3 regions of the Stutzerimonas sp. C6.4V genome follow, and region 3 is predicted to be linked to each of the others. Evidence: predicted binding sites of a transcription regulator. Region 3 holds the regulator's gene; each other region holds the start of a gene.

Region 1 (9,935 bases), 890 kb from region 3:
ACAACGGAGGCGAAGTCGACCCTCTGCTGGCCGCGCGCCTCGCCGCAGCGGCAGGCGTCAAGGTACATACCATCGGCATCGGTGCTGAAGCGGACGAGAGCATGCTCGGCCGATTTGGCTTCAACCCAGGCGGTGATCTCGACGAAACCACTCTTCGCGCAATCGCCCTTGAGACCGGCGGCGAGTATTTCCGGGCCCGTTCGAATGAGGAATTGGAAGCGGTTGGTCAGACGCTGGATCAACTCGAACCGGCCGCACAACAAGCCGCGCAGGCCCGGGTGGCCACTGCGCTCTATGCCTGGCCACTGGCTGCCGCACTGCTGATGAGCTGGCTATTGGTTGCGCGAAGCCTCTGGCACCAGGCGCTTCGTCGCCTTGCCGGCTGGAGCAGGCCGTCATGAGCGATTTGCTGCCACACCTGCTCCGGCCATTCTGGCTCCTCGCACTGCCGCTGCCGATCTGGCTGTTGTGGCGGTTATGGCATCGCCAGCGCCAGACAGGCCGCTGGCAGCGCCTGTTGCCCGAAGCCTTCCATGCCGCGCTGCTGACCCGCGGCAAGCTGCGTAACAGCAAGCTGCCATGGGTACTGCTCGGCTCCGCCTGGCTGCTGGCGTGCCTGGCCCTGCTCGGCCCAAGCTGGCAGCACGTCGAGCAGCCGAGCCTGTCTCGCGCCGATCCACTGGTAATACTGCTGGAAACCACTCCGGCCATGCTGGCGACCGATGCTGGTCCCAGTCGGCTGGAGCAGGCCAAGCGCAAGGTCCTCGATCTGCTGCAACGGCGCGAGGATGCGCAGACAGCGGTGGTGGTGTTCGCAGGAAGCGCCCATACACTGGTACCCCTGTCAAACGACATGGCCACCACCCAGAACCTGCTGGAGGTATTGAAGCCCGACCTGATGCCTGAATCCGGTCATCGCGCCGATCTTGCCGTGGCGCAAGGCATGGAATTGCTTCAGCGAGGGGCCAATGGACGTGGCCGTCTATTGTTCATCGGCAGCAGCCTGAACGAGGCTGAGCGCGCAGCCATCGAACAGATGCTCGAAGACAGCGACCAGCAGCTTCTTCTGCTGGGCATCGGCACCGAACAAGGCGCCCCGGTTCCCCTTGCAGACGGAAGCTTCATGAAGGACGACAAGGGCGCTATCGTCATTCCCCGGCTGGATGACAGCGCCATGCGCCGTTTCGCGAGCCGCGTGGGTGGCCGTTATCAGCAGGCTCGGCTGGACGATGACGACCTACGCAACCTCGGCTTGCTCGAACGCAGCGCAAAGCTGCTGGCGCAGGAAGACACCACCCGACTCGATGCCTGGCACGATCAGGGCTACTGGCTGCTGCTTCCCCTGTTGTTGCTGGCGGCCTGTGCCGGTCGCCGAGGCTGGTTGTTCTGCCTGCCGCTGGTTCTGTTTCTACCGCAACCGGCCAGCGCCATGAGCATGGACGATCTGTGGTGGCGTCCTGACCAGCAAGGCATGCGCCTGCTCGAATCCTCACGCCCCGACGAAGCCGCCCAGACGTTCAGGGACCATCAGTGGCAGGGCTACGCTCGCTATCAAGCAGGAGACTTCGCCGGAGCGGCGGAAAGTTTCGCTAAAGGCGATACAGCCGCTGCCCATTACAACCGAGGCAATGCCCTGGCACGCAACGACGAGTTGCAAGCGGCCATCGAAGCCTATGATCAAGCATTGGAGCTGGACCCGAACCTTGAGATAGCACGCCGCAACAAGGCCATCGTGGAAGAAGCGCTGCGGCAGCAACGGCAGGCCCAGGAGGAAAACGACGTCTCTGACCAGCCGATGGACCGGGCGTCCATGAGCGAAGCCGAACAGGGCAGTCAGGTACAGGCGAGCAAAGGGCAAGCGTCGTCCCACGACGCGCCGGACGGACCCACGAAACCTCTGGCAGAGGAAACGCAGAGGCCGGGCGAAGCATTGCCAGAGGCCTCTGCCGAACCCGAACCATCGACTGCGGAACAAACACTGGCCGAAGCACCGGAGCAATCCCTCGATCCAGAGCAGGACCAGGCGATGAACCAATGGCTGCGCAGGATTCCGGACGATCCCGGCGAGCTGCTACGCCGCAAGTTTCTCTTTGAACAACGCAAACGTCAGGAATTGAAGCGATGATCCGGCGGATGACACTGATGTTTGTGCTTCTGGTGGGCTTGCCGTCCCACGCCGCAACCCTTGTCGCTCGGGTGGACCGCACCGAGTTGAGCCTGGACGAAACGGTGGAGCTGACCCTGGAGACTGCTGATGCCACCGCATTCGGCAAGCCCGACCTGCAGCCGCTGGATAGCCTGTTCAAGGTATCCGGCACCCGCCAGAACAACCAGCTGTCCGGTAGCAACGGCGAAGCTCGGGCAGTCACCCAGTGGCAGGTTACCCTGCAACCGCGGCAGACCGGCTATGTCGTCATCCCTCCATTGCGGCTCGGCGAGGCACATAGCGAACCCATCACCTTGCATGTCACCGAATCCAGCGCCAGCGCTGCGGACCTGCTTGCCCCGATTTTCATCGACGCCAGCCTCGACCAGGAAGTTGCCTATGTGCAGGCGCAGGTCCTACTGACCCTGCGCATCTACCATTCGGTATCGCTCTATGACGACAGCACGCTCTCGCCGCTACAGATGGGCGACGCGCTGGTGGAGCGGCTGGGCGAGCCACGCACCTACGAAAAGGACATCAACGGGGTCCGTCACGGCGTGATCGAGATCCGCTATGCGATATTCCCGCAGAAAAGCGGCGAGCTGACGATCCCCGCTCAGCTGTTCAGCGCCACCACGGTCGCGCCTGCGGCCGGGGACCGTTACGGATCGCGATTCGGGCGCTCGACGCAGGTGAAATCCCCGACGATCCCGCTGATGGTAAAACCCAAGCCCGCCGATTATCCCGCCGACGCGCCCTGGCTCCCTGCCCGAGGGCTGACGCTGGTCGAAGCCTGGAGCCCCGAGCCTGGGGAAGCACAGCTTGGCGAGGCGTTGACCCGCAGCGTGATGCTCAAGGCGAACGGCTTGACCAGCAGCCAACTCCCTCCCATAGAGGCAACCCGAATTCCCGGGTTGCGCAGCTACCCTGACCAGCCGAGCCTGCACAACGAAATTACCGCTGATGGCATCAGCGGTAGCATTGAGCAGCGCGAAGCCCTGGTGGCGACGCGCGCTGGCGACTTCCAGCTCCAAGCTATCGAACTGGTCTGGTGGAACACCCTGGAAGATCGTCTGGAACGCACCGTATTGCCCGCGCGCAGCCTCCAGATAGCTGACAACCCCGAACTGCAACAGCCTGTGATCGAGCCGGCCGACGTGTCCGAACAGCGGGATGTGGCAAGGCTCTGGCCCTGGCAGCTGAGCAGCGCATTGCTGGCGCTGACAACCCTGATCGGGTTCGGCCTGTGGCTGCACGCACGCAGCCAACCCGCGGTAGTCCGTGCGGCTCAGTCCGGGCCGACTCCACGCAGCCTGCTCGACGATCTCAAACGCGCCTGTATGGCCAACGACACCCAGGCCACCCGCCAGGCCCTCGACGCCTGGGCCCGCCAGCAACCCGAAACCCTCGCCGACATGGCTGCGCGCTTCCAACCGCTGTCCGAGGCGCTGGATGGACTCAACGGCGCGCTCTACAGCGAGACCGGCCAACGCTGGCAAGGCGACGCCCTGTGGCAAGCCATCCAGAGCCTGCCGGCAAGCCAGGCTACTGAAGACGGTCAGGAAACCGGTACTCTCCCGCCCTTGTATCCCCGCTGATCGGCCAACCCCGGCGGAATGGGCGTTGCGGCCAGAGCGGCTTGCGCCTGCATGGCATGTGGCTTGCTAATCCATTGACAGGTTTCAGCTCTCCTCAGCCCCCATAAACCAGCGGGCGGGCTTCGCACGGCAACGGGTACTTCTCAGCATGACCGATTTTTCCCCCTCGCCCCGCCCTGATGCCCAGGCCTGGGTAGCCGGCAGCGACGCGCCGGAAAAGCACGTAGTAAACCTGGGGTTCATGGCGCTGACCGATGCGGCATCCCTGATCGTCGCAGCGACGCAGGGCTTTGCGCAGCCCTATGGGCTGACGCTCAATCTTCGCCGACAGAGTTCCTGGTCCAGCGTGAGAGACAAGCTGGTCGAAGGCGAACTCGATGCCGCGCACGGGCTGTACGGGCTGGTTTACGCCGTGCACCTCGGCATAGGTGGCGGTGCCCCCAAGGACATGGCGGTGCTTATGGGGCTGGCGCAGAACGGGCAGAGCATCAGCTTGTCCCGTGAACTGAAAGCCGCTGGCGTGATCGATCCTGATGCGCTTGGCCAATGCGTGCGCCAGAGTGGTGCAAAACTCACGCTCGCCCAGACATTTCCCACGGGCACCCATGCGCTCTGGCTCTACTACTGGCTGGCCGCTCACGGCATTCACCCGCTAGCCGATGTCCGCACGCTGGTGGTGCCACCCTCGCAGATGGTGGCCCATTTACGGGCGCGTCGCATCGATGGCTTCTGTGCCGGCGAGCCCTGGGGTGCGCAGGCTATTGCAGAGGACATGGGTTTCACCATCGCAACCAGCCAGTCGATCTGGGCCGACCATCCGGAGAAGGTACTCGGCTGTACCCAGGAATTCGTCGACCACTATCCCAACACCGCCCGCGCGTTGGTCATGGCCATTCTCGAGGCCAGCCGCTTCATCGATAAGAGCAGGGAGAACCGCCGCAGCACGGCGCAGCTGATAGCCGGCCGCGACTATGTCGATGCGCCCGTCGCAGCCATCGAACCACGTTTCCTTGGCCAGTATGAAGACGGCCTCGGTCATGCCTGGCAGGACAAACACCCACTGCGCTTCTTCGGTGACGGTGAGGTAAACATGCCGTACCACTCCGACGGCCTCTGGTTCATGACACAACTACGTCGCTGGGGCCTGCTTCGTGAAGATCCGGATTACCTCGCCGTAGCTCAGAGCGTGCAGCAGACAAGCCTGTACCGCGATGCAGCGACCGCTCTGGGCATTCCCGTCCCCGCGTCCCCCATGCGCAGCGCCAGGCTCATGGACGGCAGCTACTGGGATGGCAGCGATCCTGCCGGCTACGCGCGCAGTTTTGCCCTGCATGCCCTGACGGGCACTCCATCGCTGTGCAAGCCTTGAAAAGGGAGACAGCCATGCTTCGTGTTCTCCTGATCGATGACACCCCACGCAAGGTTGGCCGCTTGCGCGATGCGCTGATCGAGGCCGGTTTCGAAGTCATCGAAGAGTCCGGCCTGACCATTGACCTGCCCGAACGGGTCGAAGCCGTCCGCCCGGATGTCGTGCTGATCGATACGGATTCACCGGGCCGGGATGTCATGGAGCAGGTCGTCATGGTCACCCGTGACCAGCCCCGCCCCATCGTCATGTTCACCGACGACAAAAACCCCGACGCCATGCGCCAGGCGATCCGTGCCGGCGTCAGCGCCTACATCGTCGAAGGCATCCAGGCCCAGCGCCTCAAGCCGATCCTCGACGTGGCCATGGCGCGCTTCGAAAGTGACCAGGCCATCCGTGCGCAACTGCACGCTCGCGACCAGCAACTGCTCGAACGCAAGCGCGTAGAACTGGCCAAGGGCATGCTTATGAAGATGCGCAACTGCAATGAGGAAGAGGCCTACACCCTCATGCGCCGCCAGGCCATGAGCCGCCAGCAGAAGCTGATCCAGGTCGCCGAGCAGATCATTGCGATGAATGATCTGCTGGGACAGTGAGTGCCACGGACAAATCATTCGTCCCTACATCCACATGGCGCTTTCTGTAGGGACGAACTTGTTCGCCCGCCCCACCCATGGCACAACATCCCACCACCCTCACCTGCGCAGTGCTGATAAGCAGTTCCTAACAACGTCTCATGTCGCTTCGCCGTGAACCAAAAAGGCGCCAGGTTTCTGCGCTTTGCACGAGTTTCGCTCTTCTCATCGCTCGACCAACTGGCCACCAGCACCCAGCCATCCGCCATGCACAATCGCTAACCACCTGTATTTTAATGCGTTTCAGAACTGATCTACGCCGAGAATGAATCTGGCAAGCCCCTTGCAATCACCTTGGCACCACGTCTTCGGGTCGCCAACGGCGGTGATCGGGACGAATTGACAAAGGCGTCAACGGTGCTCGCTCTGCGCTTGCAGAGGGTGTGTCCGTGACGCCTTTTTTCGTTTCGCGATTGAGGGATGAATCATGCGCAAGACCCGCCGTACGCTACTGAAAGCGCTGGTTGCCAGCGTTGGCTGCTCAGCCCTGCTGCAATTGATACCTATGGCCGCCTGGGCTGCCGAACCTGAAAAAGAAGAACTCAAGCTTGGCTTCATCAAGCTTACCGACATGGCGCCATTGGCGATTGCCTACGAGAAGGGCTTCTTCGAGGACGAAGGCCTGTACGTCACGCTCGAAGCCCAGGCCAACTGGAAGGTTCTGCTGGACCGTGTCATCGACGGCGAACTGGACGGGGCGCACATGCTCTCCGGCCAGCCGATCGGTGCCACCATCGGCTTCGGCACCAAGGCCGAGATCATCACCGCCTTCACCATGGATCTCAATGGCAACGCCATCACCCTGTCCAACGCCGTCTGGGAGCAGATGAAGCCCCAGGTGCCGATGGCCGATGGCAAGCCCGTGCACCCGATCAAGGCCGACGCGCTCAAGCCGGTCATCGAACAGTTCCAGGCCAGCGGCAAGCCGTTCAATCTGGGCATGGTGTTCCCCGTCTCGACTCACAACTACGAGCTGCGCTACTGGCTCGCAGCCGGTGGCATCCATCCGGGCTATTACGCGCCTGCCAAGGGCGACATCAGCGGCCAGATCGATGCCCAGGCATTGCTCTCGGTCACCCCGCCGCCGCAGATGCCTTCGACCATGGAAGCCGGCACCATCCATGGCTACAGCGTCGGCGAGCCCTGGAACCAGCAGGCCGTGTTCAAGGGAATCGGCGTGCCGGTGGTGGCGGACTATGCGATCCGCAAGAACATGTCGGAAAAGGTCTTCGGCGTTTCCAAGGCCTGGGCCGAAGCGAACCCGGAAACCCACAAGCGGCTGGTCAAGGCGCTGATCCGCGCTGGCAAGTGGCTCGATGAAGATAACAACGCCAACCGCCAGGAAGCCGTGGAAATCCTCTCGCGGCCGGAATACGTCGGCGCCGATGCCAAGGTCATCGCGAACTCGATGACCGGCACCTTCGAGTTCGAAAAGGGCGACAAGCGCGAAGTACCGGATTTCAACGTCTTCTTCCGCTACCACGCCACCTACCCCTACTACTCCGATGCCATCTGGTACCTGACACAGATGCGCCGCTGGGGGCAGATCGCCGAAGCCAAGCCGGACAGCTGGTACCTGGAAACCGCCAAGCGCGTCTACCGCCCGGAAATCTACCGCCAGGCCGCCGAAGAGCTGATCGCCGACGGCCTGCTCAGTGCCGAAGACGTGCCGCCCGCCGACGAAGACGGCATCCGCGAACCGCTGGCCGACACCATCGACGGCATCACCTACGACGGCCACGCGCCCAACGCTTACCTCGAACAGTTCGCGATCGGCCTGAAAGGCGATACCACGCTCTGATCCCGCGCATGGGAGGCGCAGGCCTCCCAACCCAGGAGGACATGTCGATGAGCAACCCAGCCGTCGTGCAAAACATCAAACAAACCCTCGAGGTGGCCCGTCAGGTCCGCCTCAAGCGCTGGCTCGCCCGGGTCATCATGCCGGTCGTCGGCGTGCTCGCCTTCCTGCTGTTCTGGCAGCTGGTGGCGAGCAACATCCAGACCAGCCTCGGCCAGTTCCCCGGTCCGACCCAGGTGGCCAAGCAATTCAACGGGCTGGTCGATGCGCACATCCAGTCGCGGGAAAAGGCCACCGCCTTCTACCAGCGCCAGGAAGAACGCAACGCCGCGACGCTGGCGAAGAACCCCGATGCCACCGTCAAGATTCGCCCTTACACCGGCAAGCCGACCTTCTTCGAGCAGATCTTCACCAGCCTGTACACGGTGATGGCCGGCTTCGCCCTCGCCTCGCTGATCGCCGTGCCGCTGGGCATCGTCTGCGGCCTGAGCAAGCCGGTGTACAACGCCATCAACCCCTTGATCCAGGTGTTCAAGCCGGTCTCACCACTCGCCTGGCTGCCGCTGGTCACCATGGTAGTCAGCGCCGTCTATGTCAGCGAGGACCCGCTGTTCGCCAAGTCCTTCGTCACCTCAGCGTTGACCGTCGCGCTGTGCTGCCTCTGGCCCACGGTCATCAACACCACCGTTGGCGTGGCCAATCTGGACAAGGACCTGACCAACGTCAGCCGCGTGCTGCGCCTGTCGCCGCTCAGCCATGTGCGCCGCATCGTCCTGCCGGCTGCCATTCCGATGATCTTCACCGGCCTGCGACTGTCGCTGGCGACCGGCTGGATGGTGCTGATCGCCGCCGAGATGCTGGCGCAGAACCCGGGCCTCGGTAAGTTCATCTGGGACGAGTTCCAGAACGGCAGCTCCAACTCGCTCGGCCGGATCATGGTCGCGGTGATCGTCATCGGCCTGATCGGCTTCGCCCTGGATCGCATCATGCTGATGCTCCAGCGCCGCGTGAGCTGGGACAAGAACGCAGACCTGCGCTGAGGAAATAACGATGAACCCTACCCATCTCGAACTCACCGGCGTCGGCATCAGCTTTCCCACGGACAAGGGACTCTACTGCGCGCTGCAGAACGTCAACCTGCGCATCGCCAAGGGCGAGTTCGTCTCGCTGATCGGCCATTCCGGGTGCGGCAAGTCCACGGTACTGAACATTGTCGCCGGGCTTTACCAGGCCACCACCGGCGGCGTCATCCTCGACGGTCGCGAAGTCAACGAACCGGGCCCGGAGCGCGCGGTGGTGTTCCAGAACCACAGCCTGCTGCCGTGGCTCAGCTGTTACGAGAACGTCGAGCTGGCGGTGCGGGAAGTTTTCAAGGACCAGAAGAGCAAACGGGAAATGCGCGACTGGATCGAACACAACCTCGACCTGGTGCACATGACCCACGCCCGCCACAAGCGCCCCAGCGAAATCTCCGGTGGCATGAAGCAGCGCATCGGCATTGCCCGGGCGCTGGCGATGCAGCCCAAGGTGCTGCTGATGGACGAGCCCTTCGGCGCCCTCGATGCGCTCACCCGCGCGCACCTGCAGGACTCGCTGATGCAGATCCACGCCGACCTCGGCAACACGGTGATCATGATCACCCACGATGTCGACGAAGCCGTGCTGCTCTCGGACCGCATCGTGATGATGACCAACGGGCCGTCCGCGACCATCGGCGACATTCTGCGCGTCGACCTGCCACGCCCGCGGGATCGCATGATGCTGGCCCATGACGCCGGCTATCACGCCTGCCGCGCGCAGGTGCTGGAATTTCTCTACCAGCGCCAGCAGCGGCCTGCTGCCTGAATTCCGAACAGAGGAAGATGCCCATGGAAATATCGATAGCCCTGTCCCTGGCCGCCTGCCTGGTGTTGCTCGGCAACCATCTCAGTCGAGTCGCAGCCGAGCGGCACCGCAAACGTATCAGCGCACCTGGCACCAGCCGAATGCCATGCGCGGATGATCAATCATCGATGAGCGCCTGCAGGGCATCCGCCAGCGCATTACCTGACGCACCCGTGCAATCGACGCAAGGCGGGTCATCCGCAGGCTGAATCCTGTTTGGGCCTGGTGCGCGGACACGTAGAATCCGCGCCCATGTCGCGCCGTTACCCAGCGCCCGGAACAAGCCCAAGCAAGAGAGCACCATGGCCCGCCTGACCCTCCAGTTTCCCGAAGACCAGTTCTGCTTCAGCACCCAGCTCACCGTACGCATCACCGACATCAATGCTGGCAACCATTTGGCGAACGATTCGATGATCTCGATGATTTCCGAGGCCCGTGCGCGCTTCCTGTTTGCCTATGGCATCGCCGAGACCAGCAAGGACGGGGGTGGCATCATCGTCACCGACCT
Region 2 (9,935 bases), on a different contig from region 3:
GAGGAAACGCTCGATCTCGGCTTCTCCGGCAGCCGCGTGCTGGAGCGCCTGCTAGAAATACCGGGCAAAGTCGTTTCTCGCGAAGAGCTTATGGCCCACGCATGGGAGGGCAGGGTCGTAGGCCAGGGTAGTCTGAACCAGCAAATCTACATGCTGCGCCAGGCTCTATTCGATAGTCGCAATCAGATCATCCAGACACTCCCGCGTCGCGGTTATTTGTTTAACCCGCAGTACCTGATAGGTGAACAGGCCGAGCCTACAAACAACGCAACGGATGCTTCTGCGCCAGAACTAGCCGAGCCTTTGCTATTCGAGCTCCGCCCCAGCGTCTTGACGATGAAGGAGCAGCCAATCTCAGCGCGTCGCCGACCGTCTTGGCAAACGTTGGGGCTGGCCGGATCAGGCATGATGATGTTGCTAGGCCTGGCAGCGCTTGGTTTTAGGTTGGTCAGCCCATCAATGCCGTCGTTTACTCATACGGTAGATGTCGGTGTGCTTGATGTGCTCTATGTGGAAGAAAGCCAGCGGCTGCTCGACACGCTCATTAATGAAACACGGCATCTGGTCGATACCATGGCCGATATGAGTGCTGAACCGGCCCGCCTGATTGTCAATATGTCTCCAGGGTTCTACGAAGTCCGTTGTTTGCAGAATGATGGCCAGGTCAATTGGCTCAAAGTCCATAAATCGCAAATCCAGACTATACCCAGCGACCACTTGGAAGAATGTCTGCAATGAACAACCAGAACGAAACAGGCGCAATTGGCAAAAGCGTGCTACTGGTCATGGCACCTGCTGCTTTGCTGCTTTGGGCCTTTGTAGCGATGGGTACATCTACAGATGCATCATTGCGATACGACGGTCGCTACAGCTCTAGCGGCCATGTGCTTCTCAGTGACGGATCATCGATAAAAGTCAGCCAGAGTTTGGTTTTCAGAAAGGGTCGTTTCTATTCGATGACCCACAACGCACCAGCCATCGTAGAGACTTCCGGTCGGCTGGAAACAGATTTAATGGGACGGGCGACCCTCGTTGTGGAAGATGGTCAGGTGCATGGCCTCGGGCCGCAGAGCCAGTTGGACGAAGAACTGATGTTCAACATGTTTTACGGCTCCCACAAGGGTGCGCGCATCACCCTGGAGCGGGTTGGGGCCTGCTTATACGGTGTCGAGACTCGCCAGGTTTATTGCGCCGACAACCACCTTGACCGCAGCTAGGCGCCATGCCGGAATTACCGGGCGCCCTTTCGGGCATATGTCGCATGAATCAGCCAGGCTGGCTTCCTATCCCATTCAAGACAACGCCTTACCTGTTGCAGCCGCTTCCTCCCTTCTGCGCGGCTCCCTTAAGGGAGCAAGCTGACTTCTGCGCAAGCGGTGGGCTCTCGACGCCCTGGAAGCGCGACATCATCGCTTGCGCTCAGATGTCACACCTACCAAGCTGGCCACCAGATCCTTAGTTAGCGGCCGCTCCGCTATAGCTCGCCCCGCTTTCAGAGAAGCGCACCTTGCCGTAGCTGTCGCCGAACAGTTCCTTGTACAGCGCTTCGGCTGAGGCGGTGAGCAAGAGGATCTCCACGCGGCGGTTAGCGCCGCTCTGTGGGTCCTCGGGGTGCAACGGCATGACGTCCGCCTGGGCCGTTACCTGCAGCACCGAGCCTTCGCCCAGACCTGAGTCAACCAGTGCATTGCGCGCGCGCAAGGCGCGATCACCGGACAGGTTCCAGTTGTTGTAGCCGTTGTTCTGCCGATACGGCGTGGCGTCGGTATGGCCGCTGATGATCAGTTTGTTATCCACCTTCGCCAGCACGCCCGCCAACACACCCAGTAGCTTCTGGAAATGCGGATTGAGCGTCGCACTACCGCGTTGGAACATGAAGCGCTGCTGGTCGTCCTTGATGAGGATGCGCAGCCCCTGCGGGACCACGTCGACCTCCAGGTTAGCCAGGGCATCGACTTCGCTGGCGACCTCACGCATCAGCTCGGCAAGTTTTTTCAGCTCTTCGGTCGAGCCATAGCTACGGCTGCCATCCCGATCGCTTTTCACATCCTTATGGTCGGCTTCATCGGCCCGCGGGGGCCGCACCGGCACCCCGTCGAGTTCCAGCGGCGAGGTGCTGGTGCCGTCGAAGATACCGGCACCACCGTCGACCAGCGGGTTGCTTTCCATCTCGCCAAAGGACGGGTTGGTCTGATTCATCTGCGGCTGGATGATCCACAGCACCATGAACAGCGCCATCATCGCCAGGGTGAAGTCGGCAAAGGCCACCTTCCAGGCACCACCATGCTCGTCGCCGTGACCCTTTTTGCCACGACGCTTGATGATGATCTCGTGGTCGCCGCCGCCTTTGTTCTTGTCCCGGCTCCTCATGCGGCGTCCCTTTCTTCCTCATACTGGGTCACCCATTTTTCCAGCTGGCGGAAAGCAGGCTTCACATCCTGCTCAATCAGCTTGCGGCCAGCGTCGACCGCCAGCAATGTGGGCTTGCCGGCCACGTGAGCGACAAGGGTAGTACGAACGCATTCGAGCGCGGAGAGCTCGGTCTTGATCCGCTGGCTCATGGCATTGGAGAGCGGGTCCATCAGGCAGTAACAGAAGAAGATGCCGAGGAAGGTTCCCACCAGCGCTGCGGCCACGTGTGCACCGATTTCTGCGACGCTGCCACCGATGCTGCCCATTGTGATGATGATGCCCATGATCGCCGCAAGAATGCCGAAGCCGGGCATGGCTTCACCGATTTTGTGCAGGGAACGCGCCGGCTGCAGCAGCGCGTGCTCCATGGCTTCGAGCTCCTGCTCGAGGAAGCCTTCCAGCTCGTGCGCGGTGATCTTGCCCATCGCCATCAGACGGAAGTTGTCAGCAATAAAGGCCATCAGGTTCTTTTCCTGAAGGATCAGCGGGTAGCGAACGAATAGATCGCTCTGCTCCGGCTCCTCGATGTGCGAATCGAGCACCTTGAGACCGCCTACGTCGACCATTTCCAGCAGTTCATAGAGCAGCATCAGCAATTGTCGCTGAAATTCTTCACCGCGGCGCTTGTAGGCAAAAACGTCCTTGATCTGATGCAGCATCTCGATAAGCACTTCCTTGGGATTGCCCACGACCAGACTGCCAAGCGCGGCACCGAGGATGATGACCACCTCGGCCGGCTGCCAGAGCATGCGCATGTCGCCATGCGCCATGGCGTAGCCGCCAAGGACGCAGCCGATAATGATGAAGGCGCCTAATACTTTCTGCATGACTACTGACTTCTCTCGGTTAAAAAGCGACAGGCCTTGCCGATCGCCTGTTTGCTCAGCTGACAGACCCGGGCATCGCTGACTTCCAGCACCAGGGCAATTTCCTTCAGGCTCAGTTCGTGCTGGTAGTACAGCGTCAGTACCAGCCGCTCACGCTCATCCAGCCGTGCCAGGGCCTGGGCCAGCACTCGCTCCTTGATCAGACGTTCCTCGAACAACTCGGTGGTATCCGGAAAATATTCGTGACCGCTCTGCAACAGCTCATCAAGGCTTTCGATGGCCTCTGATGAATCAGCACAGAGAAATGCCTGGTATTCCTTTTCATCGAGGCCGGTGTGGGCCTTGATTTCCTCATCGCTGGGTTCATGGCCCAGCTGACGTGACAGGTCGCGAATCGCATCCCGCACCTTGTGTGCCTGCTGCCGGACCTGGCGAGGGCGCCAGTCCTGACGACGGAGCTCATCGAGAATCGCGCCGCGAATACGCAGGGACGCAAACTTACCGAAGCCTTCGTCCGGCTCGCCGTAACGACGCAAGCCTTCAAGCAGCCCCATCATGCCGATCTGTTCCATGTCCTCACGGTCGAGCACCTGGTTGGCCTGCAGGGACAGCTGCCGGACGATGCGCTTGACCAGCGGCAGGTACTGCATCAGCCAGCGCTGTTCGACCGCCGGTGCGAACACCGAGGGGCCGGCCGGCGTGGCGCCGTAGTAGACGATGGGGCAAGTGGCACTCATGGCGCGGCCTTTACTGCACGATCAGCTTGTTGACCAGCACGTGCTTGAAGGGCACTGCTGCATTCTTGGCGGCAAAATCGGCGAACAGGGCCGTTTCCAGACGCTCCTGCAACTCACCGATCTTCAGCCCACGCAATTCATCGAACGGGAGGGACGACAGGTAGCCCACCACCGAATTACGCACGATGGGTTCGGCCTGCTCGAATTTCGGCGGCTCGTCCGATGCGTCCGCCTGCAGCGCCAGATCGAGCACGAAGTAGTGCTCTTGGCCGTCGCCGCGCACGCTGACGATGACTTTCTGCACCGGGAAGAACACGTATTCCGATGGCTCGACCGGTTCGGCCTCTGCCACTTCTTCCGAGTTGGCGCCTTCCAGGCCGGGCTTGAGCAGCCAGTAACTGGCGCCAACGCCACCGGCAACCGTCAGGACGTTGAGCAACAGCATCAGCAGGACAATACGGGACGTTGACATAACTCACTCACAAATGACTGATTGAATTGAAACGGGTCAAACCGTTACCAGGACGTCCCGGGCGCGGCCGCTTTCACGTTGCTGTTCCTGCTCCTGCGGCCGGGCCGCCAGAGGTGCCTCTTCCCCTGCAAGCACAGGCCGTTGACGCGGCTGGCCCTGCTGACCGCCGCCGTCGGCGCCGACCTGCACGTTGACCTGGACGAAGTGCTGGCCCACCAGTTCCTGGCGCAGACGGTCGCTGGTCTGCTGCAGCAGGCGCGCCACATCGGTGTTCGCGGCAGACAGATGCACATTGAGCCGTCCCGACTCGTGGCTGAGCAGGATTTCCATGCTGCCCAGCTCCGGCGGGTCGAGGCGGATGGTGGCGCTCTGAATCTTTTGCTGGATTTGCAGATCCACGTTCTCGCGCAGGACGTGCAACATCTGCTCGCCCCATTTGGCTTCTGGCGCCTGCAATTTCAGCGCGCGATCAGCCGACTGCAGCGGTGCGGCTTGCGCGCGCTCGGCCGCTATGTTCAGCGGCTCGCCGGGTTCAAGTGACTCAACAGCGTCCAGAACCGAATCCAGCGCGGCGTTTTGCATGGGGTCCAGCGGCGTGGCCGCGACGCCAGCAGGTTGAGCAGTGCCCATATCTCCCGCGAGCTTGGACATGGCCGCCACCAGTTGGCTGACTTCAACAGGGCCGCGCTGGCTCCTGGTGCTCATCAAGGTGACCAGCGGATCGGCCGGAGCGGCCTCTACCACGGCCTGGGTAACCTGAGCCTGACCCGGCAATACGATCAACACATCATCGGCGGCGGACGTGACGGAGTCCGGCAACGCCTGCGGCACCGGGGCGGGCGCGTTGCCCACTTGTGCAGCGTCGCGCGCCTGGATCGCTGCAAGTTGCTGATCCAGCATGCCCAGCAGCCATTGTTCAGGCGTCAACTCCTGGGGTGTTTCGCTGCCCTGACTGTCATTACCGCCAGCCGGGATCGGCTGGCCCGGCTCAACAACCAACACGGGCAGAGCACCTTGCAGCGATGGGTCGGTAAGTTCCGAAGGCAGATCCTTGTCCGCGGTCGACGCCAGCAGCATGCGCTCACCAAAGCCGCGCATGGCATCGCCTGCCATAGCCCGGCCGGCTGTGGGCTGCCCACCCTGGCTCGCACGAGCGGCCACCGGCAGCGCGGATTCCCCACTTGCCGCAGCGGCACGCGTTGCTGAAATCGACTGGATCATCATCCCCTGTCTCCGGCTTGGAACATGTCAATGCGCTGGTAGGCGGCACGCCCTTCGGCGTACTCGAGGTGGTTCAACAACAGCAGGCGCAGGCGTTCGCACTCGTCGGCGCAAGCTTGCAGCCCTTCCCCGTGAAGCTGCTTGAGGCGGTTCTTAGCGGCCTGCGTCGGCTCGTCCAGTTCAAGCCGCCCGGCCAGTGTCTCGAGGCACTGACGGATCGCCGCGTCAACCGTGGCGACAGCGGTCCAGTCATCGCTCTGCAACGCAGCCTGCAATTCGCCGTGCAGCGCCATCAGGCGCTCGCTGTCACTTACGGGCGGCACTGACGCCCTCCCAGCCCTCGCGGAGAATCCCGAGCAGGTTGATCACTTCGTCCAGCCCTTCCAGCGACAGCGACACGCTGACGTCCGAAAGCCGGTAGATGCAGTATTCGTAGAGACGCGCCAGCCCCTGAACCACCTCACCACCGCCCTCTTCATCGAGGGCACCATTAAGGCCGTTGAGGATGTTCATGCACTTTTCCAGCGATATGCCTTTCTGCTGGTAACGCTTGTGTTCGATGTGGCCGCGGGCACGGGCCAGCTCGTCCAGCAGGCCGTCCATCAGCAACAGCACCAGTTCGTATGGCGAAGCCGACGCTGCACGCGCTTCGAGGTCTACCGAGCGGTAGCTGTCATAGCTGTCGTTAGGGTGATAGCTGTTCATGAGAACAATCCGTTAGCTTGCGATGGGGTTGGCATCGAGAACATCCCGCTGGTCTGCTCCATGCTCTGCATGGTCTGCATCATGGTGGTGAACTGCCGGAGGTAGCGGCTGTAATGGGTGTCGTACTGCTGCTGGAGCGTCTCGAACTGCTCGTCGATGCGGCGCAGGCTCATGTCCAGCGTGTCCATGCGGTTTTTCAGCAGGCCGTTGGTGCTGCTGGTGTAGCTCGCGACGGTCTTGTCCATGCTGTCGAGCAGCTTGTCCGTACCGGTGAACAGCTCCTCGAATCCCGCAGGATCGTTGGCGACAGCGGCTTCGAAGCGCTTGGCGTCGATCGTCAGCTTGCCGTTACGGTCTGCACTGATACCGAACTCGATCAGGCTTTTGCCACCAAAGTCGGAACGCAGCAGGCTGTTGAGGCGGCTCTCGATGGAGCGCACGCTGGAGTCGCCCGCCAGGGCGCCACGCTTGTCACTGTCGCTGCCGCTGGCGGTCAGCGAATCGAAACTGGTCATCAGGGCATTGAAGGCATCGATGAAGGTCTGCGCCTTGGCCTGGGTCCCGGCCTTGTCCTGACCCACCGTGACAGTCAAGGGTGTGTCAGTCGCCGTATGGGTCTTGCTCACGGTCAGGCTGACGCCATCGATGACATCGGTGAACGTGTTGCTGGCGCTGGTCAGCTCGATGCCGCCAGCGCCGTAGCTACCACCCAGACGAATCAAGGCGTCCTGCGCGGTGGATAGCTCAGTCGTGGTCGCAGCGGCATTTCCCGTCATGGAAAGACTGAAGGCATTGGCCGCGCCGGATTGCTCGCTCGTCACCACCAGGCTGACCGCACCGTCGCTGCGTACCAGCGTCGCTTGCACGCCAAGACCCGCATCGTTGATCGCTGTGGCGGCATCGCTCAGCGTGGCGTACTTGCTCAGGTCGAAGGCCTGGGCGTTCAGCGTCAGGGTGCCGCTCAGACTGCCATCCGCCAAGCCTTGTACAGCGACCTGCTGTTTGCTCGCCAGACGCTCAACGAAGAAGTCATAGGTGCCGGCTTTTGCGGTGGTGCCCACGGTAGCGGTGGCGTAACCCTCCTGACTGAAGGTCGCGCTGTTGGTCAGCATGCTCGATGTGCTGCTGTTGAGCTTGGTCATGGCCGACTTGAAGGTACTCATCGACGTGCGCAACGCGCTCAACGCATCGCGCTGCGCCTTGTAGCGGGCTTCGTTGCGGTTAAGCCGATCCAACGAAGACTGAACCTCGTAGGTCGCCAACTGCGTCGACATCTGCTGTACGTAATCGGAATTTATAGCCATCACCATCCCCTCTTGAAACAGGTAGAGCAAGTTGGATGCCAGTTCTCGAATACCCGTATTGCGGGCGTTTCAGAGCCGGCCATGCAGAAAAAAGGCTTCCGCAACGCGACAAGACGAGGAAACGGGGAAGTACCGTTTCCGCCTCGGTCGGTGGCGGAACATCTGTCTATAAAGGCGACGTGAAAGGCGAGGGAGTGAAAGCGGCAACCGAAAAGGATTAATCCTTATCAGAGCGAGCGGCTTGACGATCGTGGGTCGCGCCCAAAAGCGCCCTGCAGTGGATTGAGCTGTGGAAGGCTTGGGCTCGAGGCGAGCCTTTTGACCTGATGGCGCTCGCAGACTTTGATAGCCAGCAAGCTGGCTCCTACGAAAGGCGATACGTGCAGGTTGGGTGCGTCACGACAGACAGCCGCCGCCGCGATAGCGCGCTCCTGTAGGAGCCAGCTTGATGGCGATCAGCGGACTAGAGGAAACCTCGACCGCCACTGGACGTAAGACGGGTTAGCTTTTCCATCCAACGTTTCGCTTTAAAACACGCTGCATGATTTATCCCGCTATGGGGCCAGCGCGACGTGCTCTGCTCACGGGAAGGCGCTGAGATGTCACGTTGCGCCTCAGTAGGCCTGCGGCGAGTAAAGCCGGGCGTCCTGCCCACCGGCGAGCAGTTGCTGAAGGATGTCGTGGTGCATGGCGAGCAGCTTGCCGTTGTGCTCGTTGAACTGCTGGCACTGCACAGCAAGATCTCCGACCTGCTCCCAATGTCGCTGAAGGGATTCACCGCGCTCACCCGTGCAGCTGGACAGCAGGCGGCGCATGCCCACGCCCGAGGTTTCCAGACGGAACGCCGCCAGCACCTTGCTGCGGCGCTGGGCGCGTGAGGCAATGGCTTCGACACGAACGGTAATCTGCAGGTTGATGCGGTCGATTTCCGGCACATCGCGTTCGAGCAGACGACCGTAAAGCTCCTGCATCAGCTCGCGCAAGGCGAGGTAGTCACCGTAATCCTGCTGCAGGTCGTCATCGACGACGGCCAGCAGCTTTTCGCGCTGGCTCACGCATCGTTCCCGCGGTGATAGCTGAGCATGCTGCTGGCCAGCTCACCCACGTCAGTGGAGATCTCGCCGCGCTGCAGGGCTTGCTTGATGGCCGCGACGCGGTCCAGATCGACCTCGGGCATGGCGCGCAGGGCATCATGCATCTGCTCCAGCGGCAGGCTAGCGGCCGGGCGCGCGGCAGGTTGGGCGGTGGGACGAGCGCTGGCCGGACGCGCCGCGGCGGTCTCGGAGGGCATTGCAATGGCGGGCTTGAACTGCCGGCTGATTTCCATGATTTCGTTCCAACTCAGTGGTTACTGCCTAACAAGCGACCGCTCGGGCGGTTTACTTAAATCTTTTTTGCAATCGGACGGACGAGTGGCGCCGTTAGCGCCGTGCGGCGCCCGGGCCACCATGATCGCTCGCAAGCTGGCTCCTACGATGCACTACCGAGCCAAAGCAGCCTAGGCTATCTGATTGCGCCACCAGGTCTGCGCCGCCAGACCGTCCTGAATCTTCTGCTCCTGCGCCATCAACAGCTGCTGCCACTGCTGCATCTTGGCGTCGATCACATGCTCGACCACCTTCTCGCTGCGCATGGCCTGCAGCAGCTCCTGCTGGATACGCACCAGCGCCTGTTCAGCGACAACCAGCTCACGCCGCTGCAGCTCGACCATCTTGTACAGCGTGGCCTTGTAGCGCTGCTGGTTGTCGCGCTGCAGCGGTGTATTCATCGGCACGGAGAAACCACACAGGCGGCTCAGGCCCGTGATGTTGTTGCGATAGCGCTGGCAGAGGTTCTGCTGGTACTGAACCTGACCGAGCATCTGCTTGACCCGGTTGCCACGCAGGCTGGCCAGGCGCGTGAGCGTTTCGATCTGCTGCTTCATGGTTGTTTGATGATGCTCTGCAGGATGGTGAGACTAGTTTCCAGCTCCGCGGCCTCGCCCACTTCCTGGCGCAGGAAGCGCTCGATGGTGGGTGCCAGCTTCACGGCGCGGTCGGTTTTCAGGTCCGCGCCCGGGCTGTAGCCGCCCAGCGGGATCAATTCCTTGATCTTCTCGTAGGTGCTGTAGAACTCCTTGAGCTGGCGCGCCGCGCCGAGATGCGGCGGCTGGCCGACCTGGCTCATGCAGCGGCTGACCGAAGCGCAGACGTCGATGGCCGGGTAGTGCCCGGCATCGGCCAGGCGCCGCGACAGCACGATGTGCCCGTCGAGAATC
Region 3 (9,935 bases):
AGGCGACGTTCTCGAACACGTCTAGATCGGTAAACAGCGCGCCACTCTGGAACAGCACGCCCATCTGCTTGCGCATGTCGAACAGCTCGCGGCGCGAGAGACTGGGCAGGTTGGTCCCGGCCACCCAGACTTCGCCACTGACGGGCTTCAACTGTGCAGCAATCAGGCGCAACAAGGTGGTCTTGCCACAGCCTGACGGCCCCATGATGGCCGTCACCTTGCCGCGCGGAATGACCATGTCGATGTTATTGAAAATGCTCCGCTCGCCGCGCTTGAAGGTGACACCCTTCAGCTCGACGGCGTTAGCGTTGGCGGCACTCATCGGATCTCCTCGGATACAGCCTGCGAAACAGACGCGCTCCGAGCGTTCGGAGATACTTCGCAGAGCCGTTTTGGCGGCGCGAACTATAGCACCGCGCCGTAGGCGTCCCAAGCAGCCCACTGTATCGGCACATGAGCAATCGCACGCCGTTCAGCTTGCATTCAGCTACAGGCGCGACGATCTGCACTAAAGCTTTCGGTGAGGGGCGGCTGGATTGGCGCTATAATCTCGCGTTTTCATTCAGGCGATGACCAGACATGAGCCAGAGCAGCCAGCTGATCGAGACTGCCCAACGCACTATCCGCATGGAAGTGGAAGCGGTCGAGCAACTCAGAACGCGTATCGACGAGCAGTTCGTCAGGGCCTGTGAACTCATCCTGCAGTGCAAGGGCCGTGTCGTGGTGGTCGGCATGGGCAAATCGGGCCATATCGGCAACAAGATCGCCGCCACTCTCGCCAGCACGGGCACCACGGCATTCTTCGTACACCCGGCCGAAGCCAGCCATGGCGACATGGGCATGATCACCCGGGACGATGTCGTGCTGGCGCTCTCCAACTCGGGCAGCACCAGCGAGATCGTGACCCTGCTGCCGCTGATCAAACGCCTGGGCATCACCCTCATCAGCATGACCGGCAACCCCGAATCAGTGCTGGCCAAGGCCGCCGAGGTCAACATCGACGCCAGCGTAGCCATCGAAGCCTGCCCACTGAATCTGGCGCCTACGTCCTCCACCACCGTGAGTCTCGTGCTGGGCGATGCCCTGGCCATTGCCCTGCTCGAAGCTCGCGGCTTCACCGCGGAAGATTTTGCCTTTTCCCATCCGGGCGGTGCGCTGGGACGGCGCCTGCTGCTCAAGGTCGAGCACGTCATGCATTCCGACGACCGCCTGCCACAGGTAAGCCGGGGCACGTCGCTGCGTGACGCCCTGCTGGAGATGACCCAGAAAGGCCTCGGCATGACGGTCGTGGTGGAAGAGGATGGCCGCCTCGCCGGGATATTTACCGACGGTGACCTGCGCCGCACGCTGGACAAGGGTGTCGATGTGCGACAGGCCAGCATCGACCAGGTCATGACCATCCATGGCAAGACCGCCAACGCCGACATGCTCGCCGCCGAAGCCCTGAAGATCATGGAAGACAACAAGATCAACGCGCTGGTGGTGGTCGACGAACGCGACCGCCCGGTGGGCGCACTGAACATGCACGACCTGTTGCGTGCAGGGGTAATGTAATGAACGATCTGCTGCGCCGCGCCCGAGATGTTCGCCTGGCCATTTTCGATGTCGATGGTGTGCTCACCGACGGCAAGCTGTATTTCCTGGTCGACGGCAGCGAGTTCAAGACCTTCAACACCCTGGACGGGCACGGCATCAAGATGCTGATCAACTCCGGCGTTCGCACCGCGATCATCAGCGGACGCAAGACCCCGGTGGTCGAGCGGCGCGCCCAGGGGCTCGGCATTCAGCACCTGTACCAGGGTCGCGAAGACAAGCTGGTGGTGCTCGATGAACTGCTGGGCGAACTTGAACTCGATTATGCTCAGGTGGCCTACCTCGGCGACGACCTGCCCGACCTGCCGGTCATTCGCCGGGTTGGCCTGGGCATGGCTGTCGCCAGCGCCGACAGCTTCGTCCGTCAGCATGCCCACGGCGTCACGACCGCACGCGGCGGCGAAGGCGCTGCACGCGAGTTTCTGCGAGTTGATCATGCGCGCGCAGGGTACCCTGGACGCCGCGCAATCCGCCTATCTATGAGGTCCCGATGCTGAGCCGAATCCGCCTTCCCGGCCTCCTTCTGATGATTGCGCTGCTGCTGGTCGCGGTAGGCTATTGGAACATTCGTCCCGAAAGCTTCATGCAGGACGCCCCGGCCACCGCTGCAGAGCAATCACCGATCGACTTCTATGCCACCAACACCCGCACCGTGCAGTATCAGCCGGACGGCAAGCGCAACTACGAGCTGACAGCAGACAAGGTCGAACATATCAAGGCAAGCGACGTCAGCCTGCTGACCCGCCCCGACCTTCGCTCCTACCGCGGCTCCGCCCTGCCCTGGCACGTTACCAGCGAGCGCGGCGAAGTTGGCCCGCAGGGCAAGGAGGTGGAGCTTATCGACAACGTCCGCGTCGAGCGCACCGATGCCAAGGGCCGCCCGACAATCATCACCAGCAGCCGGATGACCGTGCTGCCGGATGAGGAATATGCCGAGACCGGGCAACCCGTTAGAATCGTCGCCGCGAACGGCGTTACGAACGCTACGGGTATGAAAGCGTACCTGAACGAAGGCAGGATGCTCCTGCTATCCAATGTAAGAGGCCAGCATGAGCTGCGTTAAGACCCTTCCTTTCCTGCTCGGAATGAGCATCTTCCTGCTCGGCGCCAATGCCCATGCACTGCCCGAAGACCGCAACCAGCCGATCCGCGTGCAGGCCGACACGGCCGAGCTGGACGATCGCCAGGGCGTCGCGGTCTATCGCGGTGATGTGGTCATCACCCAGGGCACGATGAAGATCACCGGCGACACCGTGACCATCACCCAGAACAAGAACGGTGACGTCGAAGTATTCACCTCGATCGGCAAGCCCGCCTATTACGAGCAGAAGCCGGCGGTCGACAAGGAGATCGTCAAGGCCTATGGGCTGACGATCCAGTACTTCGCGGCAAACGAGCGTATCGTGCTGATCGACCAGGCAAAGGTCGTCCAGGAGGGCAATACTTTCGAAGGCGAAAAGATCGTTTATGACACCCAGCGCCAGATCGTCAACGCAGGCCGCGCAACCAATACCGATGTGACCACGCCACAGCCGCGCGTCGACATGGTCATCCAGCCCCGCAAGAAAGACGAGTCGACAGCGGAGCAGAGCGAGTAATGGCAACGCTGAAAGCCCAGCACCTGGCCAAAAGCTACAAGAGCCGTCAGGTCGTGCGCGACGTGAGTCTTTCGATCGACAGCGGTCAAATCGTCGGCCTTCTCGGGCCCAACGGTGCCGGAAAGACCACCTGCTTCTACATGATCGTGGGACTGGTCAGGGCCGACCAGGGCCGCGTGCTGATCGATGACCAGGACGTAACCCACCAGTCCATGCATGGTCGAGCACGGGCAGGCATCGGCTACCTGCCACAGGAGGCCTCGATCTTCCGCAAGCTATCGGTGGCCGACAACATCATGGCGATCCTTGAGACGCGCAAGGACCTGGACCGCAACGGGCGCCAGCAGGCACTTGAAGGCTTGCTTCAGGAGTTTCATATCAGCCACATCCGCGACAGCCTCGGCATGAGCCTGTCGGGTGGCGAACGCCGTCGCGTCGAGATCGCACGTGCGCTGGCCACGGCACCCAAGTTCATCCTGCTCGACGAGCCTTTCGCCGGCGTGGACCCGATTTCGGTCGGCGATATCAAGCAGATCATCCATCACCTCAAGGCCAAGGGCATCGGCGTACTGATCACCGATCACAATGTCCGCGAAACGCTGGATATCTGTGAAACAGCCTACATCGTCAACGATGGCCAACTGATCGCCGAAGGCAACGCCGAGACCATCCTGGCCAACCAGCTCGTGAAGGAAGTGTATCTCGGACACGAATTCCGCCTCTGATTGCGGGATTTCGCTTCGAGACAGGCACCGGGGGCTAGGCAAAGGCTTCGTTGGCAGGCATATAATTTGCTTACAGGGACGCCGGCGGGCGTCAACGAAATGGAACAGGCGCGGTTGCGCCGGCAAACAAGGTTCGAAGTCCTCTGCCATGAAACCATCGCTAGTCCTGAAGATGGGCCAGCAGCTGACGATGACACCGCAGCTGCAACAGGCCATACGACTGCTCCAGCTGTCCACGCTGGATCTCCAGCAGGAGATCCAGGAAGCGCTGGATTCCAACCCCATGCTCGAACGCGAGGAAGATGGGGACGACTTCGACAACTCGGACCCTATGGCCGAGTCGGTCGAAAGGAAGCCCGAGACCACGGCAAGCGAGCAGAACAATACCGACACCCACCATGAAGAGCCGATCAATACGGTAGAAAACTTCGAGGACGGTGATTGGGGAGATCGCATCCCCAGCGAGCTGCCAGTCGATACTGCCTGGGAGGACATCTATCAGACCAGCGCCAGCAGCCTGCCCAGCAGCGATGATGACGAATGGGACTTCACCACCCGCACCTCCGCCGGTGAAAGCTTGCAGAGCCATCTGCTCTGGCAGTTGAATCTCGCGCCGATGAGCGACACCGATCGGCTCATCGCGGCCACGCTGATCGACTGCATCAACCCGCAGGGCTACCTCGACGAGACCCTGGAAGAGGTACTTGAATCCTTCGATCCGGAGCTCGAAATCGAGCTGGACGAGATCGAAGTGGTGCTGCGCCGTATCCAGCAGTTCGAACCGGCCGGCATTGGCGCACGTGACCTGCGTGAGTGCCTGCTTCTGCAGCTGCGCCAGTTGCCCGAGCGCACCCCGTGGCTGGCGGAGGCGATGCGCCTGGTTGGCGACCATCTGGACATCCTCGGCAGCCGGGACTACAGCGCCCTGATGCGCCGCATGAAGCTCAAGGAAGATGAACTGCGCCAGGTTGTGGACCTGATCCAGACCCTCAATCCGCGCCCGGGCTCGCAAATCGAAACGAGCGAGCCGGAGTACGTGGTGCCCGATGTCATCGTGCGCAAGCACAACGACCGCTGGCTGGTGGAACTGAACCAGGATGCCATGCCGCGATTGCGGGTCAATGCCCAGTATGCAGGCTTCGTAAAGCGTGCCGATTCGAGCGCTGACAACACCTTCATGCGCAACCAGTTGCAGGAGGCGCGCTGGTTTATCAAGAGCCTGCTCAGCCGCAATGAAACCCTGATGAAAGTCGCCACGCAGATCGTCGAGCATCAGCGCGGCTTTCTCGACCACGGCGATGAAGCCATGAAGCCCCTGGTGCTGCATGACATCGCCGAAGCGGTCGGTATGCACGAGTCGACGATTTCCCGCGTCACCACTCAGAAATACATGCACACACCTCGCGGCATCTATGAGCTGAAATACTTCTTTTCCAGCCATGTGAGCACCGCCGAAGGCGGCGAATGCTCCTCTACTGCGATCCGCGCGATCATCAAGAAGCTGGTGGCTGCGGAAAACCAGAAAAAGCCATTGAGCGACAGCAAGATCGCTGGTTTACTGGAGGCACAGGGTATCCAGGTCGCACGCCGAACAGTCGCCAAATATCGCGAATCTCTCGGGATCGCGCCGTCTAGCGAACGCAAGCGGCTGCTGTGACGCAGGCGACCTGAGCGGCTCATCGCCAGCCCTTCGCACGTGGCAATAAGGAGATGCAGTATGCAAGTCAACATCACTGGCCTTCACCTGGAAATCACCGAAGCCCTGCGTGACTACGTCGAGGAGAAATTCGAGCGACTGGAACGACATTTCGATCGCATCATTGCCGTCCAGGTAGTGCTGCAGGTCGAGAAACTCAGACAAAAGGCCGAAGCCACGCTGCACGTAGCCGGGCGCGAAGTCGTTGCCAACGCCGAACATGAAGACATGTATGCAGCCATCGACCTGCTTGCCGACAAGCTGGATCGCCAGCTCATCAAGCATAAAGAAAAACAGCTCGACCATAGCCAGGGTGCCCTTGCTCGCTAACCCATCATGATCCGAATCGAAAACATCCTGACCCCCGGACGTTCCCTCGTGAACGTACCGGGAGGTAGTAAGAAACGCGTCCTGGAGCAGATCGCCAAGGTGATCGCCCAGGATTTGCCAGACCTGGACCCACAAACTGTCTTCGAGAGTTTCGTTGCCCGCGAAAAACTAGGCTCCACCGGGTTTGGCAACGGTATCGCCATTCCTCACTGCCGCATGGCCGGCTGTGCATCGCCGCTTAGCGCGGTGTTGCGACTCGACGGGCCAGTGGACTTCGATGCCATCGACGGCGCACCGGTTGACCTCTTGTTCGTGCTTCTGGTCCCGCAAGCCGCAACCGATGAGCACCTCGAACTGCTTCGCCAGATCGCCAGCATGCTGGATCGCGAGGAGGTGCGCGATCAGCTGCGCAAGGCGCCTACCAGCCAGGATCTTTACCAGGCGATTGTTGATATACAAAGCGGCCGCTAGCGAGGCGGCATGTCACGCCTCCGCATGAAGTGAGGGAAGAGACGTGTACCCAACCTGCGAATCCTGTGGTCGATATATCAGCCTGAACCGGCGCATCGACGCGTATGCCAAGCCACCTGCCGCGGTAACGCCATGCGCCTGATCATCGTCAGCGGGCGCTCGGGCTCGGGGAAAAGCACCGCACTGGCGGTACTCGAAGACAACGGTTTCTATTGCATCGACAATCTGCCAGCCGGGTTACTGCCAGAGCTTGCCGAACGAGCGCTACTGCACACCGAACTCCTGCAACCACAGGTCGCGGTCTCCATTGATGCGCGCAACCTGCCAAGCCAGCTCAAGCGCTTTCCCGAGCTGCTCGACGAAGTACGCGCGCGGCACATCCACTGCGATGTGCTGTACCTCGACGCCGCAGATGAAACCCTACTGAAGCGCTTTTCCGAAACCCGTCGGCGCCATCCGCTGACCACCGAGCATCGCTCGCTGGCCGAGGCGATCCATGACGAGGAATTGCTGCTGGCGCCGATCATCGATCACGCCGACCTGAAGATCGACACGACACATCTGAACCTCTATCAACTGCGCGACACGCTCAAGCTGCGCCTGCTGAACAAGCCCGAACCCGGCACCGCCTTTCTCTTCGAGTCGTTCGGCTTCAAGCGAGGCATGCCGGTCGACGCCGATCTGGTATTCGATGTGCGCTGCCTGCCCAATCCCTACTGGAAAGCCGAGTTGCGCGAATTTTCCGGACTGGATCAGCCTGTCATCGACTATCTCGCCATGCAGGCCGATGTCGAGGAGATGTATCAGGACATCCTGGGCTACCTGAGCAAATGGCTGCCGCGATTCGCCGCCAGCAATCGCGCCTATGTCACGGTTGCCATCGGCTGCACTGGCGGCCACCATCGTTCGGTTTATCTGGCAGAGCGCATTGGCCGGGCCCTGCGCGAGCCATTGAAGAACGTTCAGGTTCGCCATCGCGACCTGGCCTAGGAAAAAAAATGCCGTCCTGCGAAATCATCATCATCAACAAGCTTGGGCTGCATGCCCGTGCTGCGGCCAAGTTCGTCGGTGTTGCCAACCGTTTCCCCTGTCAGGTGCGCGTCGGACGTTGCCCGGCCACGCTGGTCGATGGCAAGAGCATCATGGCGGTGATGATGCTCGCCGCAAGCAAGGGCACCACGCTGCATCTGCACGCCGAGGGCGAACAGGAGCAGGAGGCGCTCGACGCACTGGTCGCCTTGATCGAAGATTACTTTGAAGAGGGTGAGTAGCTGGAAGCTGGAAGCTGGAAGCTGGAGGCTGGAGGCTGGAGGCTGGAGGCTGGAGGCTGGAGGCTGGAGGCTGGAGGCTGGAGGCTGGAGGCTGGAGGCTGGAGGCTGGAGTCAGTGTGGCTAGGCGCTGAATCCCGTCAAGCTTTTTGCCTAGCCTCAGGCTTCCCGTTCCAGACCTCCAGCTGCCCTATTACTGCCCCGCCACCTTCATCCGCTCGATCAGCACCGAACCGGTATGAATGCTGCTGCGCTTCTCGATGTCATTGCCAACCGCAACGATCTGACGAAACATGTCGCGCAAATTGCCGGCTATCGTCACTTCCTGCACCGGAAACTGGATTTCGCCGTTTTCCACCCAGAAGCCGCCTGCCCCGCGTGAATAGTCACCCGTGACCAGGTTCAGACCCTGGCCCATCAGCTCCGTCACCAGCAGCCCACGCCCCATGCGCTTGATCAGCGCCGCCTGATCCTCGTCCCCATGGGTCACGAACAGATTGTGAACGCCACCCGCATTGGCGGTGCTGGGCATGCCCAGCTTGCGGCCAGAATAGGTACCGAGCACATAGGAAACCAACTTGCCGTTGTCAACGAATGGCTTGGCGTACGTGGCCAGACCATCGCCGTCATAGGCAGAACTCGCCAGCCCACGCGGCAACAATGGCCGCTCATCAAGATTCAGCCACTCGGGAAACAGGACCTGCCCCAGGGCATCTTCCAGATAGGAGGACTTGCGGTAGAGGTTGCCGCCGGAAATGGCCGCGAGGAAATGTCCGAACAAACCCGTCGCCAACTCGGATGAGAACAGCACCGGCACATCGCAGGTTGGCACCGGTCGTGCGCCGAGGCGGCGAACGGCCCGCTCTGCCGCGCGGCGACCGATCGCTTGCGGGGCGGCGAGTTCGCTGGCAAGGCGGCTCACGTCGTAATGATAGTCGCGCTGCATCTGGCCCTCGGCCTCGGCAATCATCACGCAACTGAGGCTGTGCCGGGTACTGCTATAGGCTCCGATGAAACCGTTGCTGTTACCGTAGGCACGGCAGCCCTGATGCGTACTCAGACTGGTGCCGTCGGCGTTGCGGATACGGGGATCGGTGTCGAATGCCGCCGCCTCGCAGCTGAGCGCCAATTCCACTGCCTCGTCGGGCGAGATGGCCCAGGGGTGGTAGAGATCGAGGTCCGGTACGTCCCTGGCCATCAATTCGGGCGCCGCGAGACCGGCAAACTCGTCTTCGGAGGCGTGTTTGGCAATTGCCAGGGCAGCCGCTACGGTTTCGCGAATCGACTCTTCGCCGCTGCCGGTGGTGCTCGCCGAACCCTTTCGCTGGCCCACGTACAGGGTGATGCCGAAGCCCTGGTCGCGATTGAATTCAACGGTCTCGACTTCGCGCTGCCGGATCGTCGTGGAAAGTCCCTGCTCCATCGAAACGGATACTTCGCAGGCGCTGGCGCCTTGCCGGCTGGCTTCCTCGAGTATGCGCGCTACCTTTTCACGCAACCCCGGCAATGCCTGCGGGCCGATCCCTTCAACTTCACTCATAAAACACTCCAGACCTTGTCATTCGATCATGTCAGCCAGGGACGCTTGCATTAAGTCCCCTGGCATGGCTGCTGTTATCATGGCGGCAATTTCTACTGGACCCGCCTCATGTCTGATATTTCCGACCTCGACAGTTTCGAGGAAAAAAGTAAAACCCAGGTCAAGCGCGAACTGCATGCACTGCAGGATCTGGGGCAACGCCTGGCGACACTCAAGCCTGACGTACTTGATCGTCTGCCCTTGACCGACGCGCTACGCAAAGCCCTGGCCGATGCCCCGAAGCACACCGCAAACATCGCCCGCAAGCGCCACCTGCAATACATCGGCAAGCTCATGCGCGACCAGGACATCGACGCCATCCTGGCGCTGGTCGATCAACTCGACGCCTCGACTCGCCAGTACAACGAGCGCTTTCATGCATTGGAGCGCTGGCGTGACCGCCTGATTGCCGGCAACGATGAAACCCTAGAAGCCTTCGTCAGCGAGTTCCCTGAAACCGACCGCCAGCACCTGCGTAGCCTGATCCGCCATGCCCAGCACGAAGCTGCACGGGACAAGCCGCCAGCGGCCAGCCGCAAGATATTCAAATACATCCGCGGCCTGGACGAATCCCAACGTGGCTTGAGATAAAAGCCTTGGCTTGAAGCTTGAAGCTCGAAGTCCAAAGTGGCCTGCATTGCTTCCAGCTTCTGGCTTCCAGCTTCAAGCTCCAGT

Evidence for each region. The regulator sigma-54, encoded in region 3, starts transcription at its own class of promoters, with help from an activator protein. The targets are predictions, from matches to a motif close to ANTGGCATNNANNTTGCTNT.
Region 1: AC4LFW_RS05575 (CmpA/NrtA family ABC transporter substrate-binding protein) is a predicted target of sigma-54. The motif match lies at 5,889-5,908, and genes of this name have one in related genera.
Region 2: fliD (flagellar filament capping protein FliD) is a predicted target of sigma-54. The motif match lies at 7,702-7,721, and genes of this name have one in related genera.

The regions. Positions count from the first base shown of each region.
Region 1 is NZ_JBZUBM010000001.1:1,156,148-1,166,082, reverse strand. Features, by position in the region: gene AC4LFW_RS05600 (VWA domain-containing protein) at 1-401, shown strand, start outside; gene AC4LFW_RS05595 (VWA domain-containing protein) at 398-2,125, shown strand; gene AC4LFW_RS05590 (BatD family protein) at 2,122-3,744, shown strand; gene AC4LFW_RS05585 (CmpA/NrtA family ABC transporter substrate-binding protein) at 3,893-5,113, shown strand; gene AC4LFW_RS05580 (ANTAR domain-containing response regulator) at 5,128-5,706, shown strand; gene AC4LFW_RS05575 (CmpA/NrtA family ABC transporter substrate-binding protein) at 6,173-7,546, shown strand; gene AC4LFW_RS05570 (ABC transporter permease) at 7,594-8,583, shown strand; gene AC4LFW_RS05565 (ABC transporter ATP-binding protein) at 8,594-9,388, shown strand; gene AC4LFW_RS05560 (thioesterase family protein) at 9,730-9,935, shown strand, end outside.
Region 2 is NZ_JBZUBM010000002.1:360,769-370,703, forward strand. Features, by position in the region: gene AC4LFW_RS17520 (winged helix-turn-helix domain-containing protein) at 1-738, shown strand, start outside; gene AC4LFW_RS17525 (hypothetical protein) at 735-1,217, shown strand; gene AC4LFW_RS17530 (OmpA family protein) at 1,456-2,370, opposite strand; gene motA (flagellar motor stator protein MotA) at 2,367-3,239, opposite strand; gene AC4LFW_RS17540 (FliA/WhiG family RNA polymerase sigma factor) at 3,242-3,976, opposite strand; gene AC4LFW_RS17545 (flagellar basal body-associated FliL family protein) at 3,987-4,448, opposite strand; gene AC4LFW_RS17550 (flagellar hook-length control protein FliK) at 4,485-5,672, opposite strand; gene AC4LFW_RS17555 (hypothetical protein) at 5,669-5,992, opposite strand; gene fliS (flagellar export chaperone FliS) at 5,976-6,374, opposite strand; gene fliD (flagellar filament capping protein FliD) at 6,371-7,678, opposite strand; gene flgN (flagellar export chaperone FlgN) at 8,293-8,733, opposite strand; gene flgM (flagellar biosynthesis anti-sigma factor FlgM) at 8,730-9,005, opposite strand; gene AC4LFW_RS17580 (flagellar FliJ family protein) at 9,177-9,602, opposite strand; gene fliI (flagellar protein export ATPase FliI) at 9,599-9,935, opposite strand, start outside.
Region 3 is NZ_JBZUBM010000001.1:264,717-274,651, reverse strand. Features, by position in the region: gene AC4LFW_RS01245 (ATP-binding cassette domain-containing protein) at 1-322, opposite strand, end outside; gene AC4LFW_RS01240 (KpsF/GutQ family sugar-phosphate isomerase) at 580-1,554, shown strand; partial or broken gene AC4LFW_RS01235 (KdsC family phosphatase) at 1,554-2,076, shown strand; gene lptC (LPS export ABC transporter periplasmic protein LptC) at 2,084-2,656, shown strand; gene lptA (lipopolysaccharide transport periplasmic protein LptA) at 2,643-3,191, shown strand; gene lptB (LPS export ABC transporter ATP-binding protein) at 3,191-3,916, shown strand; gene AC4LFW_RS01215 (RNA polymerase factor sigma-54) at 4,065-5,573, shown strand; gene hpf (ribosome hibernation promoting factor) at 5,634-5,942, shown strand; gene ptsN (PTS IIA-like nitrogen regulatory protein PtsN) at 5,949-6,413, shown strand; gene rapZ (RNase adapter RapZ) at 6,546-7,403, shown strand; gene AC4LFW_RS01195 (HPr family phosphocarrier protein) at 7,412-7,684, shown strand; gene pmbA (metalloprotease PmbA) at 7,875-9,221, opposite strand; gene yjgA (ribosome biogenesis factor YjgA) at 9,330-9,851, shown strand; gene tldD (metalloprotease TldD) at 9,924-9,935, opposite strand, start outside.